Regions from separate parts of the Bradyrhizobium sp. B097 genome, predicted to be linked through region 2. Evidence: riboswitches for the same ligand, from Rfam matches in the RefSeq annotation. Region 2 holds a riboswitch; the other holds the start of a gene.
What was found. Region 2 has a riboswitch for glycine ahead of AAFG07_RS16960 (D-amino acid dehydrogenase). Riboswitches for the same ligand answer to the same signal wherever they lie in the genome.
Positions count from the first base shown of each region.

Region 1: it holds a riboswitch for glycine, as region 2 does, so the genes downstream of both, AAFG07_RS33040 (FAD-dependent oxidoreductase) here and AAFG07_RS16960 (D-amino acid dehydrogenase) in region 2, are expected to answer to the same signal.

Region 1 covers NZ_CP152412.1:7,190,379-7,198,814, reverse strand. The annotation lists partial or broken gene AAFG07_RS33065 (transposase domain-containing protein) at 400-536, shown strand; gene AAFG07_RS33060 (GntR family transcriptional regulator) at 1,150-1,926, shown strand; gene AAFG07_RS33055 (Crp/Fnr family transcriptional regulator) at 2,159-2,920, opposite strand; gene AAFG07_RS33050 (M20/M25/M40 family metallo-hydrolase) at 3,557-3,775, opposite strand; gene AAFG07_RS33045 (aminotransferase class IV) at 4,335-5,282, opposite strand; glycine riboswitch at 6,076-6,161, shown strand; glycine riboswitch at 6,162-6,254, shown strand; partial or broken gene AAFG07_RS33040 (FAD-dependent oxidoreductase) at 6,322-6,444, shown strand; gene AAFG07_RS33035 (Lrp/AsnC family transcriptional regulator) at 6,682-7,134, opposite strand; gene AAFG07_RS33030 (hypothetical protein) at 7,451-7,807, shown strand; gene AAFG07_RS33025 (Xaa-Pro peptidase family protein) at 8,253-8,436, shown strand, end outside.
Region 2 covers NZ_CP152412.1:3,646,085-3,654,520, forward strand. The annotation lists gene AAFG07_RS16945 (ABC transporter permease) at 1-464, opposite strand, end outside; gene AAFG07_RS16950 (ABC transporter permease) at 468-1,472, opposite strand; gene AAFG07_RS16955 (ArgE/DapE family deacylase) at 1,736-3,052, opposite strand; gene AAFG07_RS16960 (D-amino acid dehydrogenase) at 3,179-4,486, opposite strand; glycine riboswitch at 4,552-4,667, opposite strand; glycine riboswitch at 4,671-4,776, opposite strand; gene AAFG07_RS16965 (M20/M25/M40 family metallo-hydrolase) at 4,869-5,999, opposite strand; gene AAFG07_RS16970 (ABC transporter substrate-binding protein) at 6,269-7,888, shown strand; gene AAFG07_RS16975 (hypothetical protein) at 7,973-8,287, opposite strand.

The DNA of each region.
Region 1 (8,436 bases), 3.5 Mb from region 2:
GAAATGCCTGGCAGCAACGGTCCGCCTGCCCGGCTCGAATGAGCACATGGATCGGATACCCGGACGGCTGACCGAACGCTTCACACTTGAGGGCGCGGCATACCCGTGCATCACGAGCGTCGGGATGGCCGAGGCGTCGCGCACTCTCCTCGCGCAAGGTCATCCGCCGCCGGCGCATGCGCGCAGGCTGCGGAAGCCGGTTCGCGAGTCTCCTGCTGCACTGCGGGTTTTGCAGGCGGACCCGACGGGTTGCGCGAGCGAACCCGTCGGGAATTCCGCATCATAGCGATGGAAGCTGTCCTGCAGGGGCCGGCAATGCGGCTCTCCGCTGCCGCCTGCGGTCCGGGTATTCCATCGCTTTGGGTCGCAAGTTCTGCTGCTGCGCTGTGGCTCCGGTCGCGGGCCGCGGTGATGGACGGCCTGATCGTCACAGCCGAAATGAACGACGTGGAGTCGCAAGCCTGGCTCGCAGACCTCGGCGCGCGCATCGCTGCTCTCCACTTCAAGAGCTCGATGAAGTACTGCCGTGGAATTGACGCGACCGAAACAGGCAAATCGATACGGCTGCCGATGACATTGCCCGGCGGTCCGCACCGGATGCTCACGCATTCTCCTGGCCTGCCCGCTCTGCTTTCGTTTGCACCCGCGTGCGCCCGTCACGTATCACTGGCCAGAACAGAACGATCGCGTCAGGCCTGCGCGCTCGACGGCATAATCGCCGCCATGCGTGCAGCTGTCGGTGCGCTGTGGGAAGGCCAAAGATGGGGCGCGCCCGTTGGCAAGCCCCTTTCCGTGCCATGCTGCCTCTGTTCCCGCACGGGGCTCCGGTTGCGTTGACCGTCACCTCCGATCCTGCCTCGTAAGGCGGGTGAGCATCCCAGAGCACGTGACCGCTACGGCGCAGCCCGACGGCCCGGGACTCCTGAATCGTCGGGTCTCCTGGTGATGAACGCTCATCGTGATCCTTGTTCTCCTGGATGTCAGCCATGACTGACTGCGCGTGAGAACCCAGGTTGACCCCCAGAACATTCTAGAGTAGGTATACCAGGATGGAACGCTACGCGAATCGAGGTCTTGTCCAGAACAGGGATCGGCGTCGGATCGGATGCGCTTTGGCCCCGGCCCCGGCGGAAAGCATGGAGAAGGCCTGTGAATGAACTGCTGCTGCGAACGGCGTCGTCCCTGCATGAATCGATTCGTGAGGAGTTGCTGAAGCGCATAAGGAGCGGTGCATATGAGCCGGGATCACCTATCCCTTCCACCGCGATGCTTACCCAGGAGTTCGGCGTAAGTCCGATCACGATAAAGCGGGCGTTGCGCGATTTGCAGGCCGCGGGAGCCCTGGTCTCGGTCGCCGGTAAAGGCACTTATGTAAAGAAGCAGACGCGTGTTCTGCGGAAGCTCGATGTTGCCACGCCGCTCTCCGAGGATACAAAGCTTCAACTCATATCCATTACACGCGAGAAAATTTCAGATCCGGTCATGCTGACCTTCGACCCGCCGAAGGGGGGAATGCTTTGCGTCCGCAAGATAATTTTTGCAGACGGAGGACCCTTGATGTATGACGCCACATATCTCTCGTCGGACGTGGACGACGAGATTGTGGAGGAGTTTGGCGAGCGCTTCGTAACGATGGCGCTGAAACGTCATGGTATTGATCTTGTGAACACCGATCTCATCATCGACGCGGCTCCCGCTACGGGCAAGGTCGAGGAGGTGTTCGGAATTCCGACCGGCTATCCGATGCTCCGCCGCTTCTACAAGATTACGACAACCGATCCCCAAGTTACCGTCTTCGGTGTCGTGCAGGCGCCATTCGATCTGCTCGCGTGCTCCGTAAGCCTTCCGCTAAAGGGTGCCTCCTCGACACGCGCTCCCTCAAAAACCGTTGCCTCAAAGCCCGGGAAGCGGCGGGCATCGAAATGAAGTCCTGGATGCCTCCTGCCGTTCTGCTGCGAAAATCATTTCGTGGTGGTGGTTGATCACGTCAAGCGCCTTTCCGCCCTGGCACTGCCATGAGACCGCGTCACCACGCTGATGGAGCGTGGCGCGGGTTCTCCCATATTTCGGCCGCACGCTGATCTCCGGCTCCTTCGCCGGGATACCGGGATCTGTCCAGCCGGGGAAGATGCAGACAGATTTTCTGATCCATCGGTCACTACACCAGACCGTCCGGGTCAGAGCAGTCGTAAGCGCTCGCGATACGCCTGTAACAACAGCATGCTTTCTGCTCGAGAGGCTTGCGCTGGTCGATCTGCAAGACGCCTCGCATCTTGCGGATAAGCCCTTGCTCCTCGAACCGGATCAGGGTCTCCGTTACGCCGGCACGGCGTAACCCCAGAACGGACGAAAGATAGTCATGGGTGACTGGAAGCACGCTGCCGTCAATCGCATCACTTGCCAGACAGAGCCAGCACGCAATTCGCTTCTCGCGATCGTGCCGCACTCCGCAAAGCCCGATCTGGGCACAATGCAGGGTCAGGGCTTGAACGTACTGAAGCAGATGTCGCTGTATTTCACGGGATTCGTTCATCAGCCGGCGCAGGTCCTCGATGCGGATCCTGTGCGCGCTTCCGGGGAAGAGCACAACAGCCTGATGCGCTGAAGGGTGCCCTCCAAACAGCAGCGAGGCGCCAACTGCGCCCCGATGTCCTATGACTGCGGTTTCAAGGATGCTGCCGATCGCAACAACTCTCAGCGAGACGAGACCGGATTCTATGAAATAAACGTGCTCAAGATGGGTTTTCGGCTCCTGGAGAATCATGCGTTCTCTCAAGATCACCGGCTCAAGGAGTTCGCCTATCGCTGCGAGATCCTGTAGCGATATTCGTGCCAAAATCTCATTCTTGGCAAAACCCCGCATATTCTGCCGCACAGTGCCGGTCCACGAAAGCATCGCTCGATTGCTCTGTTCCCGCATAGTTCAACTCAATTGAGTTGCAAGGCCAATTGAAGGGTTAATGCCATGAACAAGAAAAGCGGCCAGCCATGAGGCGTCGACGATCCAGGGCGGAGAGAGTGCGAAGACGGGCAGGCTTTGAAGATCTATTGGGGCCCCTATCTGGAGAAGCATTGGCTGGAGCCACACCGGGATCGCCTCCAACCTTAAAGAGGCCGGACCGTCCTGCCTGACAATCGCGCATTCCAGTAGTCGTTTGCATCAAGCAATCTCCCGGGCGAACTGATCCTGGCCGCTGCCAGCGCTCCTCCCGCGTGCTGTGCTCGCTTCAAGGCGCGATGTGCATCCGTTTGCCGAAGCTCCGGCGAACGCGGCTCTGGCATAGCAGTTCTCAGGAATGCCGGACGCGAGCGTTCTCTAAATTCCCTACTGACTATAGCAGGTATATATGGAATGTCAACTTGAACACAATCTCGACTGCCCGGGCGTATCTGGTGGAAGGAGCAACCGCCTGGTACCGGCCAGGCGTTGCTTCGCTCAATCCTGGAAACGGCGCTTATATATGCGATCCATATGATGCCGACACGGAGCCTGTACCGCTTGCGGCCACAACTTCATTGGCATGATGCGGGAAACGATCCCGCAATTCCTCGCGGATCATCCTTTGGCCGCCGGTCTCACTCCCGGGCCCGTTCTATTCCGCGGCTGAAATATCAGCGCGACGATGCCACGGAAGTTGCGGGTGCCCGCAAGGTGCTTCGCTGCGCCAGGCAGCATGACGGTATGCCCGTCGTGCCCGCACGCAGGCATTTTTCCGGCGCGTCCTCGATGACCAGGCCTTGCCCGAGGGGCTTCCAGTATGGGCAATGCGTCCATGTCCGCCCTGAGCCCGATGGTGGCCCGTCGCCGCCGTTTCCCTGTATGAGCGCGACGACGCCCATCTCCGCGATGCCGGTGACAACATGGTTTATGCCAAACGAGGCGAGTTTCCCGGCGATGAATCCAGCCGTGTTGCTGAGCTGAAATTCCACTTCCGGATTCTGGTACAGATACTGCCGCTAGCCGCTGGCTTCCCGTTGAAGCGTCCGGAACGTATCGATCTTGTTCAGCTGTCTCTTTGCCGGATCCGGGACGGGCCTCCTGCTTGCTTGTGAGCGTCTCGAACAGAGCGCTGTTGGCCCGAAGGACGAATAGAAGGTCGCAGCCTCAAGGCGAAGAAAAACGCTTCGAGCGGGTTATGCCTCCTGTGCCGCAAACAAAGCGCACCGGGGTCATGCCATGGCAGTCGGGGCCCGCCCTGGCCGCAACACGCGATCTTTCACTCTCGGCGGGGCCGAGGCAAGTGTGGCGCAGGCATTCAGTGCATTGATGACAGAAAGCTCCGACCGCAGACAGGAGAGAAAGCGGCGGCCATTCGACAGCCGGCCGGGTCGCTCTAGACATGGGCGACGGGCATGGACCAGGCCGGATCACGATGCTTCTGCCAGTACATGTCGATCATGCGCCGCGTGATCGGACCGACGCAGCCGCCGGCGATCGGGGCTGCGTCGACGCGGGTCACGGGCATGATGCCTCCCGCGGTCGATGTGATGAAGACCTCGTCGGCGGCGCGCAGTTCCGCGGGAGAGACGTCGGCAGCTTTGGCGGGCAGTCCGATCTCCGCGCAAAGGTCGAACACGCTTCGGCGCGTGATGCCGGGAAGGACGCCAAATGCCGGAGTACGCAGCGCGCCGTCCCTGACGATGAAGACATTGAAGCCCGGACCTTCCGCAATATTTCCGTTGGCGTCCAGAACAAGTGCGGTTTCGCCGCCGGCGTCATAGGCATCGAACAGGCCCATCACGAGGTCCAGCCAATGATAGTTCTTGATGGAAGGGTCGACCGATTTTGGGGAAATTCGAATAGTCCCGCTGATCGAAACATGCAGCCCGCGTTCGAGTTGCTCCTTGCTGGCGACGGAACCGAAGGGCACGGCAAACGCGATGAAGCGGTTCTCCGCCTGGCGCGGATCACGGCTGAAGGTCGGCGACGATCCGCGTGTGCAGATCATCTCTACATACGCGGACTTGTGACCCGAGAGCGCCACACAATTGTGGAGGATCTCCTCCACCTCGTCGCGGCTGTACGGGAGTTTCATACGAAGGCGCTCCACACTGCGCCAGAACCGGTCCAAATGGAGATTGAGGCGGAAGAACCGCCCCTCCCACACATGTGCAGTATCATAGGTTGCATCGGAGTGAAGGAAGCCATAGTCCAGCACCGAAACTTTGGCCTGGGACACAGGAAGATACTGACCATCCATGAATGCTATGCCGTGAGGATAACGACGCCGGTCAATGTGATTCTGTTCGGTGCCTGGCAGCGCATTTGCGGCGTCAGTCAGTGTGATCTTCACGGTGGTTCTCCGGGCGATTTGCCTTGCCGCCGCGGTACGGTCCGTCACCAAATCGCAACTTCCCGTCGGCAGCCGCTTCTGGTTCTCACGTCTTGCCGGTGCCTGGAAATCAATTGCAGGCCATATGCGCAACGAACGCTCCAAATTGCCTGTCGTCGTGGATGAATTCATGCATCGCCCGCTTCCCGAGACCAGCGTTTCGTGGGTTGCTTTTGCGGCGTCGGGCTTCTCAAGAAGAGCGAGAGCAAGCCGCCCGGCGTGCGGCTCGTGGCGATGACCTTCTTCGGGGCTCTGCCGCGACCCGGTGGTTTCATCAATTCCACGCTCTTTGAACGCAAAGGGCAGGGTGGCGATAGCGCCGTTGCCGTCGCTGAAGTTGAAAGGCCCACAGACAGAAGAGCCCGTGGGACAATGACGCGGTCCGGTCCCTTGGGGCACCGCGTACCAGCCGGGCTGTCGGCCTGAAGCGCGGACGGCCCGGTAGGGGCTGGTTCTTGCGATCGCCTCGTGCGGGTTACGCCTCAAGAAGTCTTTGCCATGACTTGCGTCGTTCTTTGTACCGTCTATTTCATCGACCGGAGCATTTTGGCGCAAATCTACTGCCAAATATGTCATTGATCGCGCCGCGGCGCACTGAAGAGCCGTTGCGGCCGGTCTGGCGTGCCTGCGAAGTGCGAGAACTCGAAGCATGAACGCGATTTGGCATCCGGCATTACGAGGAGACGCATGTGAGAATAGAGCCCTGCGCGGCAGATGATCCGGAAATGGAATAGCCGTTCTCAAGGCTTGGATAGGAGAGGCACCTGTCGAAGGTGCGCCGACGGAGCACCCCCAGGAAACTCTCAGGCAAAAGGACTTCCAATGCCGAACAATCTGAAGAGCAGCCGCGATCGGCGCTCACCGAAGGGGATCCTCTCGCAGCGAGGAAAAATCTCTCAGGTAGAAGACAGATGGAGGCCAGGACTGGCGGAAGGCCGAACCCTGCTGTTGGAGAGATAACGTCCCATATCATCGTTCAGGTGCAGGCATCGCTGGCGTCACAACGGCTTACGCGCTGTTGCAACGTGGCCACCAGGTGACCGTGATCGATCGCCACCGTTATCCGGCAATGGAAACGTCATTTGCAGATGGCGGTCAGCTACTGTCATGCATAACGGCGGAAATGGCCGCGGGGCTGGTGGGCGGCACTGCCAATGCCGGTGTGAGCAGCTGATCCCCTTGGAGGAGCTGCCGGCCGATCGCAACCCAGCTCTTCCAGGGAATATTGCGAACCGGCCTGCGCGAGCCGCGGGAACGATAGAGCGAGCCTGGGACGTTCGTGCTTTCGAGCCCGAATGATTCAGCGGACAGTTCGATATCGAGAGGCCGTTGATTTGCCTCGTTCCCGCTACACCCTGATTCTCGGCTCGAATTTAACGCGATCAAGCGTGATCATGCTCTGGAATTTCCGTACGTTCGGATTTGTGTAAAGCTTCGTCTTCACGAAGAGGTCGAACGCCTCAACGTCGTCGACGGTAACGACCAGAACGAAATCGGCATCGCCGGTGACCATGTAGCACTGGCTGACCTCATTGGCGGCGCGCATTGCGCGTTTGAAATCGTCCACAAGGTCAAGCCGCTCCCGGTCGAGTTGAACTGTGACAACGACAGTCAGCGATTTGCCGAGCGCTTTCGGATCGACGAGCGAGATATCCGCAACTATCACGCCATTCGAACGCAGCTTGTTCACCCGTCGCATGCACGAGGCTGGAGACGAGCCCACGGCTTCCGCGAGCTCGGCAAAGGAAAGCTGGTTGTTTCTCTGCAGGGTCGCAAGAATTCGTCGATCCAGGTCGTCCATTTGCCGCACCCGGCTATCTCTTAAAGGGTTCCAATCGCGAGGCACCGCATTGGTATCGAAATCAGCGAGCGAATTTTCTAGGTTGCATCGATCCTGCGGTGCTTGTTTCACCGGGCTGCGCATTTTGCAACCAAACTCTATTCCGTCCTGCGGTCTGAACCGTTGGGGGCCAGCCGAACAGCTGCGCCGGCCAATCGACCCAACTAAAGGCCGCGAAAAGAAGGCTCGGGCGTCCCGGGCGTCCCGAGCCAACGGGCCCACGAATGGTTGACACCAGGAACGCTGCGCCGGAGCCGAAATCGTGGAGCTGTTGCTTATGAGTGAAAATATCGTCCTGGAAGAACACTGTTGGCAGGCGCTTTGTCAGGCTGATGTGTCAGCCCAGGAAAGAGCCAGCGAGGTCACCGCCGAAATCGGCCGAAGACCGCACTCTTCGGCCCGCGGGGGCAACACCCGGATCTTAAATCCGCTGCCAGTCCGCCAATTCGCGCCCGGACAACCCGGCTCAAGGGTCCTGTTCCTGAAGCACCGCAGCGACGCCTCCGGCCCGCTTTCACGTGTGTCGATCGTCCACCGGTTTCAGTTTTACCGGTTACGGCCGAACACCTGTTTGAACAGTGACCGTGTTCTTCGCAATTACCTGGCCTGGCGTTGCACCTGCGCGCTTTCATGAGAGCGTCAGTCGCACCATCGGTGAGCTCGCCAATCTCGCGTGGTACAGCAACCCGGATAACAGCGTTGCCATATCTGTTCCAGGTTGACCCGCGCGATAAATATGGTAGCTCTAATATAGCTGGTATATAAGGCATATCATCAAGGTAGTGCTTGCGAAGCAGGGGAAGCAACACCGAGCCAAGGAGCTCACGGGATGTGTCGGCGCCGGAGGAGCCAGCCCGCAAAAGACTGGCTGTTGATCTCGAGAGGGCATGGCGCCGTGTTCATCCCCGCGAGCGCGCCGTTGTCATCCAGTATCCACGACGCGTTCGTCGTCGCGTGGCCGGGATTAGGCCGCTCGCTGGTCTTCCGAGAAGCGGTAATGGCGTGAGTGTGCCTGGAGCGCGGAGAAGGCGGTCCGTGTCACCGTTTGGTGTAATCGGCCATTCCATGGAGCAATAAAGATGTCGAGCACGATCCCGTCCTGGCCGAGTGATGCTGAAATAAGCTCACGAATCTCTCGCCTTAGGGATAACATGGCCGGGGCGGCGATTGAGGCGCTGGTTCTCACGTCCCGACACAACTTCGAATACTACACGGGATTTCGCAGCCTGTACTGGATTTCGGACGCGCGTCCGATGCTGGCGA
Region 2 (8,436 bases):
ACGGTCCAGATGCTGGCGCCGGACAGCGACACCACGGCGATCGCGAGCAGGATGGCGGGGATCGCCATCAAGCCGTCCATCACGCGCATCATCACCGCATCGACCCAGCGGAAGAAGCCGGCGACGAGGCCGATCAGGAGCCCGATGGCGATCGAGCAGACGGCGGCGCCGAGCCCGATCAACAGCGAGATCCGTGCGCCATAGATGACGCGCGACAGCAGGTCGCGCCCATAGGCGTCGGTGCCGAGCAGGTATTGCGCGCTTGACGGCTTCAGCCGCTGCGCCGGCGTCAGCAAGAGTGGATCATGAGGCGCAAGGAGCGGCGCGAAGATCGCCATCAGGATGATCAGGACGAGGCAGATCGTCGCAACCGCGATGATCGGCGTCGATGCCAGGAAGCCGAACTTGACGCGGAACGGCCGGGTGACGGGGATGGAGGATTCGGGAAGGGTTTCGATCGCCATTGCTCAGTACCGGATACGAGGATCGAGCAGGGTGTAGGCGAGGTCGATCAAGAGATTGACCGCGACATAGATACCCGATGTCAGAAGGATCATGGCCTGGATCACCGGATAGTCGCGCGCCAGCACCGCATCGACGGTGAGGCGGCCGATGCCGGGCAGGTTGAACACGCTCTCCGTGACGACGACGCCCGAGATCAGCAGCGCGAAGCCGGAACCGATCACGGTGATGACCGGGACCGCGGCGTTGCGTAGCGCATGGCGCAGCAGCACGCCGCTCTCGCCGATGCCCTTGGCGCGCGCCGTGCGCACGTAATCCTCACCCAACACGTCGAGCATCGAGGCCCGCGTCATGCGCGCGATCAACGCGACATAAATGAAGGAGAGGGTGCAGGTCGGCAGGATGAGGCGCTGGAAGAACGGACCGAAGCTGTCTCCCATACAGGTGGCGACCTCAAGTGCGCTAAGCGGCTTCGGCGGTGATGCTGGGCAGGCTGCCATGATGCTCTTGAAGCCCTGCACCGGCACCCAGCGCAGATCGATCGCAAACACCTGGATCAGCACATAGCCGATCACGAACACCGGCACCGAGAAGCCGAGCACCGACAGCCCCATCACGCAGCGGTCGATCCAGGTGCCGTGCTTCCACGCCGCGATCACGCCGAGCGGCACCGCCACCAGGATCGAGAGGACGATGGTGGCCAGCGCGACCGAGATCGAGGGCTCGAGGCGCGGACCGATCATCTCGAGGATCGGCTTGTTCGAGATCAGCGAGACGCCGAGGTCGCCGTGCAGCAGCTTGGCGACCCAGGTATAGAACTGGATGTAGATCGGCTCGTTGAGACCAAGCGAGGTGCGGATGCGATCGAGCTGTTCGGGTGTCGCATTGTCGCCGGCGAGAATCGCGGCCGGGTCGCCCGGCGTTAGCCGCAGCAACAGGAACACGAACAGAGCCACCACGCCCATCACGGGAACGGCGGCGAGGATGCGGCGAAGGAGATAGCCGAGCATCGTTGCTATCTCCTGCCGCCAGATGGTGTGAAGCGAAGGCTGGGCCGCATCATACTCATGGTGTCCCCGTGATGTGTCTCATGCGCTTCTGCGTCTTGTCTCAAGGCTAGCGCGAACGTGATGAATTTGCAGGCAAATACTGTGCCAATGGCGACGTTATATCAAGGCGCGGTTCAGGCCGTTGGAAGCCTCCCTTGGTCTGAAGCTGCTATTTCGAATTGCACATGGCGCAATGCGCCACCGACCTGAAACGAAAAGTCCATTCACGCTCGCATCACGCCGCACCAATTGGCGACGAACAGTGCGATGCTCTGCGTTGTCTTGCGAAGGCTGTCGAGCTCGACACGTTCGTTGAACGCATGCGGGCCGATACCGTACGGACCATAGCAAAGGGCAGGGATGCCGTAGTCGACGCAATAATAGCGGGTGTCGTTGACGGCCGTAGACAAGCGCTCCTGCATTGGAGCGTCGAAGATGGAGTGATGGGCGGCAGACAGAGCTGCTTCCGCGTCGCTGCCGGGTTCGCACACCGCCGCGTCTGCCTGAAAGCCGCTCCATACGAGCTCAGCCGGATTGTCGGACAGGAAGTCGTCGGCCTTGTGCGCCTCAGTCAGGCATTCCTCGATGCCGCGCATCGCCTGCTGTGGTGTTTCGCCCGGCAAGAGACCGAGCCGGCAATCCAGCTCGCACCACGCCGCGGTCGAACTGGCCCAATCGCCGCCTTTGATGATCCCGACGTTGAACTTGATCGGATTCTTGACACTGCGGAACCAGCTGTTGTCGAGCGCCCGGGCGTTGAGCGCCTTGGTGTAATCCTGAAACGCGCGCACCAGATGCATCGCCGACAGGATGGCGCTGGTACCGGCCTCGGAATAGGCGACATGCACCGGCGTGCCACGGACGCGCAGGCGAAACCAGACGGCGCCGACCTGGGCACGCGTCAGCGTGTGTCCGGTCGGCTCTGGAATGAGGCAGGCGTCGGCGCGATAGCCGCGCATCAAGGTCGACAGCGCGCCGTTGCCGGTGCTCTCTTCCTCGGTCACGGTCTGCAGATGGACACGCCCGCCCGGGGCATAGCCGGCGTCGCGGATGGCATCGAGCGCGAAGATCATTGCCGAGACACCGGCCTTCATGTCCTGCGCGCCACGCCCGAACATCCAGCCTCCGTGCACGGCGCCCGAGAACGGAGGTTGCTCCCAGAGGTCAGCGGGGCCCTCCGGCACCACGTCGATATGACCTTGCAGGATCAGGCTGCGTCCGCTGCCTTTGCTGTTGAGCGTGGCAACGACTTGCTGCGATCCGGCAAGATCGATGCCGTCCATCGGTGCAGCCTTCGGATGGCTCATCAGGTCGACGTCGGCAAGGCTGAACGTATCGACGTCGTAGCGGCGCTTTGCGAATTGCTCGGCCAGCCAGCGTTGTTGCGGCGCTTCCTGTCCGCGCAGGCTGCGGAACTGCACCATGCGCGACAGGAACGCGATCTGATCGTCGAAGTTTCGATCGACGGCCGCGCACAGCTCGGCGGCAATCTGATCCGGCTTGGTCAACGTGTCGTGCGTGTCCGCCACCCCAATGCGCATTGTCCCCTCCCGCGCTGAAGCGCTTTTCCCCAATATGACGCTAGTCGTTGTCATGCGGTGTTTCTCAGCGAATTCCGACTTGGCCACACGCAAATACGCTCATATTCTTCCTCGTCGGCCGGATAATTAGGGGAAAGCTGCGCGGGCGGTCTCTGTCGCATCGACCTGCGATGGCACCATCGAGGGCGTGTCGAGATCGCGCCAGTCATCGATCGCGCCTGCCACCATCTGCGCCGTCGCAGCCGACAGCGTCCAGCCGAGATGACCGTGGCCGGTGTTGTAGAACACGCCCGGAAACCGTCCGGCGCGCACCACCGGCATCATGTTCGGCATCATCGGGCGCAGGCCGGCCCACGGCACGACCCTCGACGTGTCGACGCCGGGAAAATGCTGCCGCACCCAATCCACCAGCGGCTGGATGCGGTCGGCGCGAATGTCGAGGTTGAAACCGTTGAACTCGGCGGTGCCGGCGACGCGGAAGCGGTCGGCGCCGAGCCGGCTGGTGACGATCTTCGCGGCCTCATCGAGCAGGCTGACGGTTGGCGCAGCGTCCCGGCTTTGCGGCGCATCGAGCTGCACGGTGATCGAATAGCCCTTCACCGGATAGACGTTGACGCGGTCGTTGAGCAGGCCTGCGAAGTGGCGGCTCGCGACGCCGGCGCAAATGACGATGCCGTCCGCCTGCAACTCATGTCGCGTCGCGACCTCAGCATCGTGCGAAGCGACTTCGTTCCAGCCGATGCGGAAGCCGTCGTCGCCGCGCGCGATCGCATCGACGTCGGCTTCATGGACGAAGCTCGCGCCGCGGCGGATGCAGGCGTCGGCGAGGCCGCGCGTGAACTTGTGGATATCGCCGGTCGCGTCCGACGGTGTGAAGAAGCCGCCATAGCAGCTCGTCTGCAGCGCGGGTTCGATGCTGCGGATTTCGTCCGCCGTCACCGGCCGGCGGTCGAGCCCGCCTTGTTGCAGCAGCGTGTTGACGCGCAGGCCCGCCTCGAAGCCGGCCTTGTCGTGATAGACGTGCAGGATGCCGCGGCGTTCGAGATCGAAGGCGATATTCTCGCGCTGCGCGATCGAGAACAGATGCTTGCGCGCTTCGATTGCGAGCCGCGTGGTCTCGATGGTGTTGGTGCGATAGCGGCCGATGTGGCCGACGAACTCGCCGATCCAGGAATATTTGTGCCAGCTCGGCTTCGGATTCATCAGCAGCGGCGCGTCGCTTCGAAGCATCCAGCGCAGCCCCTTGAGAATGGTCGCGGCGCTGTTCCACACCTCTGCATTGCTGGCGGAAAGCTGTCCGCCGTTGGCGAATGAGGTTTCCATCGCGGCGTAGCGATGCCTGTCGAGGACAGTCACCCGGTAGCCGCGTTCGAGCAGGGCATAGGCCGTCGTCACGCCGGTGATGCCGGCGCCAATGATTGCGATGTGAGGCATGGTGGTCTTCAGGCTCCCGTGGGTTAGAGTCGCCGAACCACCGGTGAAACCGGCGTCGGCGCCCCATCTGTCACGGTACCTGAGAGCTTGATCCGCATCGGGCCTGGGCCCGATGGCAGACTATCCCCTTCGGTGGACGTCATGGCCCTTGATGTGCGGCCATGTTCGTCTCTCTCCAGATCGTCCTGACGATACAGTCCTTTTGCCTGAGAGTTTCCGGGGCGGTTGCTCCGTCGGCGCCGAAGCAACAACACGAATGTTGTGGCTTCGATCTCTCCCGCATCGTCGCGTTGGACGGCCGGACCGTAGGCGAAGCCTTAAAATTGGACAAGGCTAAATTTCGGTCCGGCAGTGCCAACGTGTTGTGCAGTGCAAATCGATGTCAGTCCAGCGTCGCCAGCAGCGCCGCCATCAGGCGGCCGCGCTCGGCGAGGCTCTCGATCTCGATATGCTCGTTGAGCGTATGTGCATCGGCGCCGCGAACGCCGAGGCCGTCGAGGGTAGGGATGCCCATCGCACCGGTGAAGTTGCCGTCCGATCCGCCGCCGGCGCTGCCGTGCGGCAGATCGAGGCCCATCGCCGCTGCAAGGCCCTTGGCCTTTTCATAGAGCGCCATGGTGCCGGCATCCGGCTCCCATACCGGGCGGGTGACGCCGCGCGTCACCTTGAAGGTCACGTCGTTGGCGGTGCCCGACAGCGCCAGCATGCGCTCGACGCCGCGGTCGAGATCGGCCTGGCGCTTGGCCATGCTGAGCGCTTCGCCGGTGCAGGTCGTTGCGACGCAATTGACCCATTGCCCGCCATGCACGATGCCGACCGAGAAGGTGCAGTCTTCGGTGGTCATGCCGTCGATCGCAATGATTTGCCGGGCCATTTCGCGGATCGCAGAACGGCCGGAAGAAAGTGTCGCGCCGGCATGGCTCGGCTTGCCGACAGCTTCCAGATTGAAGCGCGCGATCGCGTAGCGGCCGGTGACGACGCCGTTGTTCGGCCGGCCGGGCTCCGGCACCAGCACGTATTTGTTGCGCGCGGCCTCCGCCTCGATGATGTCGCGCGTCGACGGCGTGCCGACCTCTTCATCGGGCGTGAACAGCACCGTGATCGGCAGCGGCGTCGTGAAGGACGCGCGCGCCAACTGCCGGATCGCCTCGATCGACAGATAGTTGCCGCCCTTCATGTCGAAGATACCGGGCCCGAAGCACTTGTTGCCTTCGCGCCGCCACGCCAGCTTTTCGATGGTGCCGACCGGGTGCACGGTGTCCAGATGGCCGGCGATGAGGATGCCGGGCTGGCCTTGTTTCGGATGGGGAAAACGGGCGCGGACGCAGCCGGCACAGCCCTGGCGTCCCGCGATGCGTTCGATCGTCGCACCCATGACCGCCATCTCGCGCGCGGCGAGGTCGAGCATGCGCTCGACTGCGGCCGCATCCCATGTCGGGCTCTCGCATTCCACCCAGCTGCGCAGCCCCTGCAGCATCGCTTCGGAATCAAAAGGAAGATTGGCGGGGTTCATGTCTTTTCTCTCTTGTTGTTTGTGCGCGCCGATACGCGTTCGCGTGCGGTACGAAAAGCTCGGAAGACGAGTTTGTAAAGTCAAATGCGCTGCACCAGCGGTTCATTCGTTCGTATACGTTCGATCCTGCCGGAAACCGATTGACGCGCATTGCGCTTGATGCAAGTCTCGATTTCACAAGCCATACAGCATGTTAGTTCGCCTAAATAACGAACCGCATGCATAACGAATAAGCCGGCTTTGACCAGTTACACGTCAGGAGAAATTGCATGTTCCCTATCTCGCGTTGGAAGCACCGCACGCTCGCGGCTGCGTTAACCGCGCTCGCGCTGTCGTTCGCGCCGCAGGAATTGTCCTTTGCGCCGCAGGCTATGGCCGCGGGCAAGACCATCACCGCGGTGATGCACTCGGATCTGCGCGTCATCGATCCGATCCTGACCACCGCCTATATCACGCGAGACCATGGCTACATGGTCTACGACACGCTGGTCGCGACCGACTCCAACTTCAAGATCCAGCCGCAGATGGCGGACTGGAAGGTGTCCGACGACAAGCTCACTTACACGTTCACGCTGCGCGACGGCCTGAAGTGGCACGATGGAACGCCGGTGACCGCGGAAGACTGTGTCGCTTCGCTGAAGCGCTGGGCCAAGGTCGACGGCATGGGCCAGAAGCTGATGGACTTCACGGCGAGCTTAGAGGCCACCGATGCGAAGACGATCACGCTGAAGCTGAAGGAGCCCTACGGCCTGGTGCTGGATTCGATCGGCAAGCCGTCGTCGCGCGTCGCCTTCATGATGCCGAAGCGGCTGGCCGAAACGCCGCCGGACAAGCCGATCCCGGAGCAGATCGGTTCGGGCCCGTTCAAATTCGTCCAGGCCGAATTCCAGCCGGGCGTGAAGGCGGTCTATGTCAAGAACACGGACTACGTGCCGCGCAAGGAGCCGGCGAGCTGGACCGCGGGCGGCAAGGTCGTAAAGGTTGACCGCGTCGAGTGGGTCACGATGGCCGACGCGCAGACTGCGATGAATGCGCTGCAGTCCGGTGACATCGATTTCCTGGAGAACCCGTCGTTCGACACGCTGTCGATCCTGGAAGGCGACAAGGACCTGAAGGTCGAGACGCTGAACAAGTTCGGCTTCCAGACGCTCGGCCGCATGAACTTCCTCTATCCGCCGTTCGACAACATCAAGGTTCGCCAGGCGGCGCTGATGGCGATCAACCAGAAGCAGGTGCTCGACGCGCTGGTCGGCAATCCGAAATACTACAAGACCTGCGTCTCCTTCTTCATCTGCGACACGCCGTTCGCGTCCGAAGTCGGCGGCGAGACCTTGTTGAAGGGGGGCGACATGGCGGCGGCCAAGAAGGCGCTTGCCGAGTCCGGCTATGATGGCACGCCCGTCGTCATCATGGCGCCGGGCGATGTCACCACGCTCAAGGCGCAGCCGGTTGTTGTCGCCCAGCAACTGCGCGACGCCGGCTTCAAGGTCGACCTGCAGGCCACCGACTGGCAGACCGTGGTGACTCGCCGCGCCAGCCAGAAGGCGCCGAAGGATGGCGGCTGGAACATGTTCTTCACCAACTGGGTCAGTGCCGACGTCTCCAACCCGATCGCCAACCTCTCGATTGGCGGTCAGGGCAAGAATGGCGGATGGTTCGGCTGGGCCGACGATCCGAAGATCGAGCAGCTGAAGGACGCCTTCGTTCGCGCGCCGTCGCTCGACGAACAGAAGAAGATCGCGGCCGATATCCAGAAGGAAGCCTACGAGCAGGTCATCTACATTCCGCTCGGTCAGTATCAGGGTCCGAGCGCCTGGCGGAAGTCGCTGTCCGGTGTGCTCGATGGTCCGGCAACGCCGATCTTCTGGAATATCGACAAGTCCGAGTAGGCTTCAGGCTTCACACAACACAAATGGCCGGGACCTGTCCCGGCCATTTTCGTTTCGCGCCGTCGCTTCGCGACGGCGGCTAATCTAGTGGCCCGATTTCGCGTTGCTCGTGCTCGACAGCCTCGTGAGCTGGGTCTGTCCGACGCCGTCGCCGTTCATCCAGACCATCGCTCCCGCGGCAAACGCCAACAATCCGCACAGCACGATCGCACTGCGAATCCAGCGCCGGTAGATCGCGCGCTCGTCGGGCGTCGCATCGCGGAATTTCTGTGCGCTGAGCCCGTTGCTGCAATGGGCCGCGTCGTCGCCGTGCTCGAGGGCGGAAGCGCCATGATCGGGCGCGGTATTGCCGACAATCTGATTGCGACCGGCAATCCGATTGCGATCCGCAATCGTCATCGCCTATCTCCAACTCATTGATCTCGAAATCTGATGGCCGCGAAATGTGCGGCCGGAATTTCCAATGCGACCACACTACACCACGTGGCGAGCGCGGCATGTGAACCCTGCCACACCCGCAAAACACGATGAGGTGATGCAAGCATCGT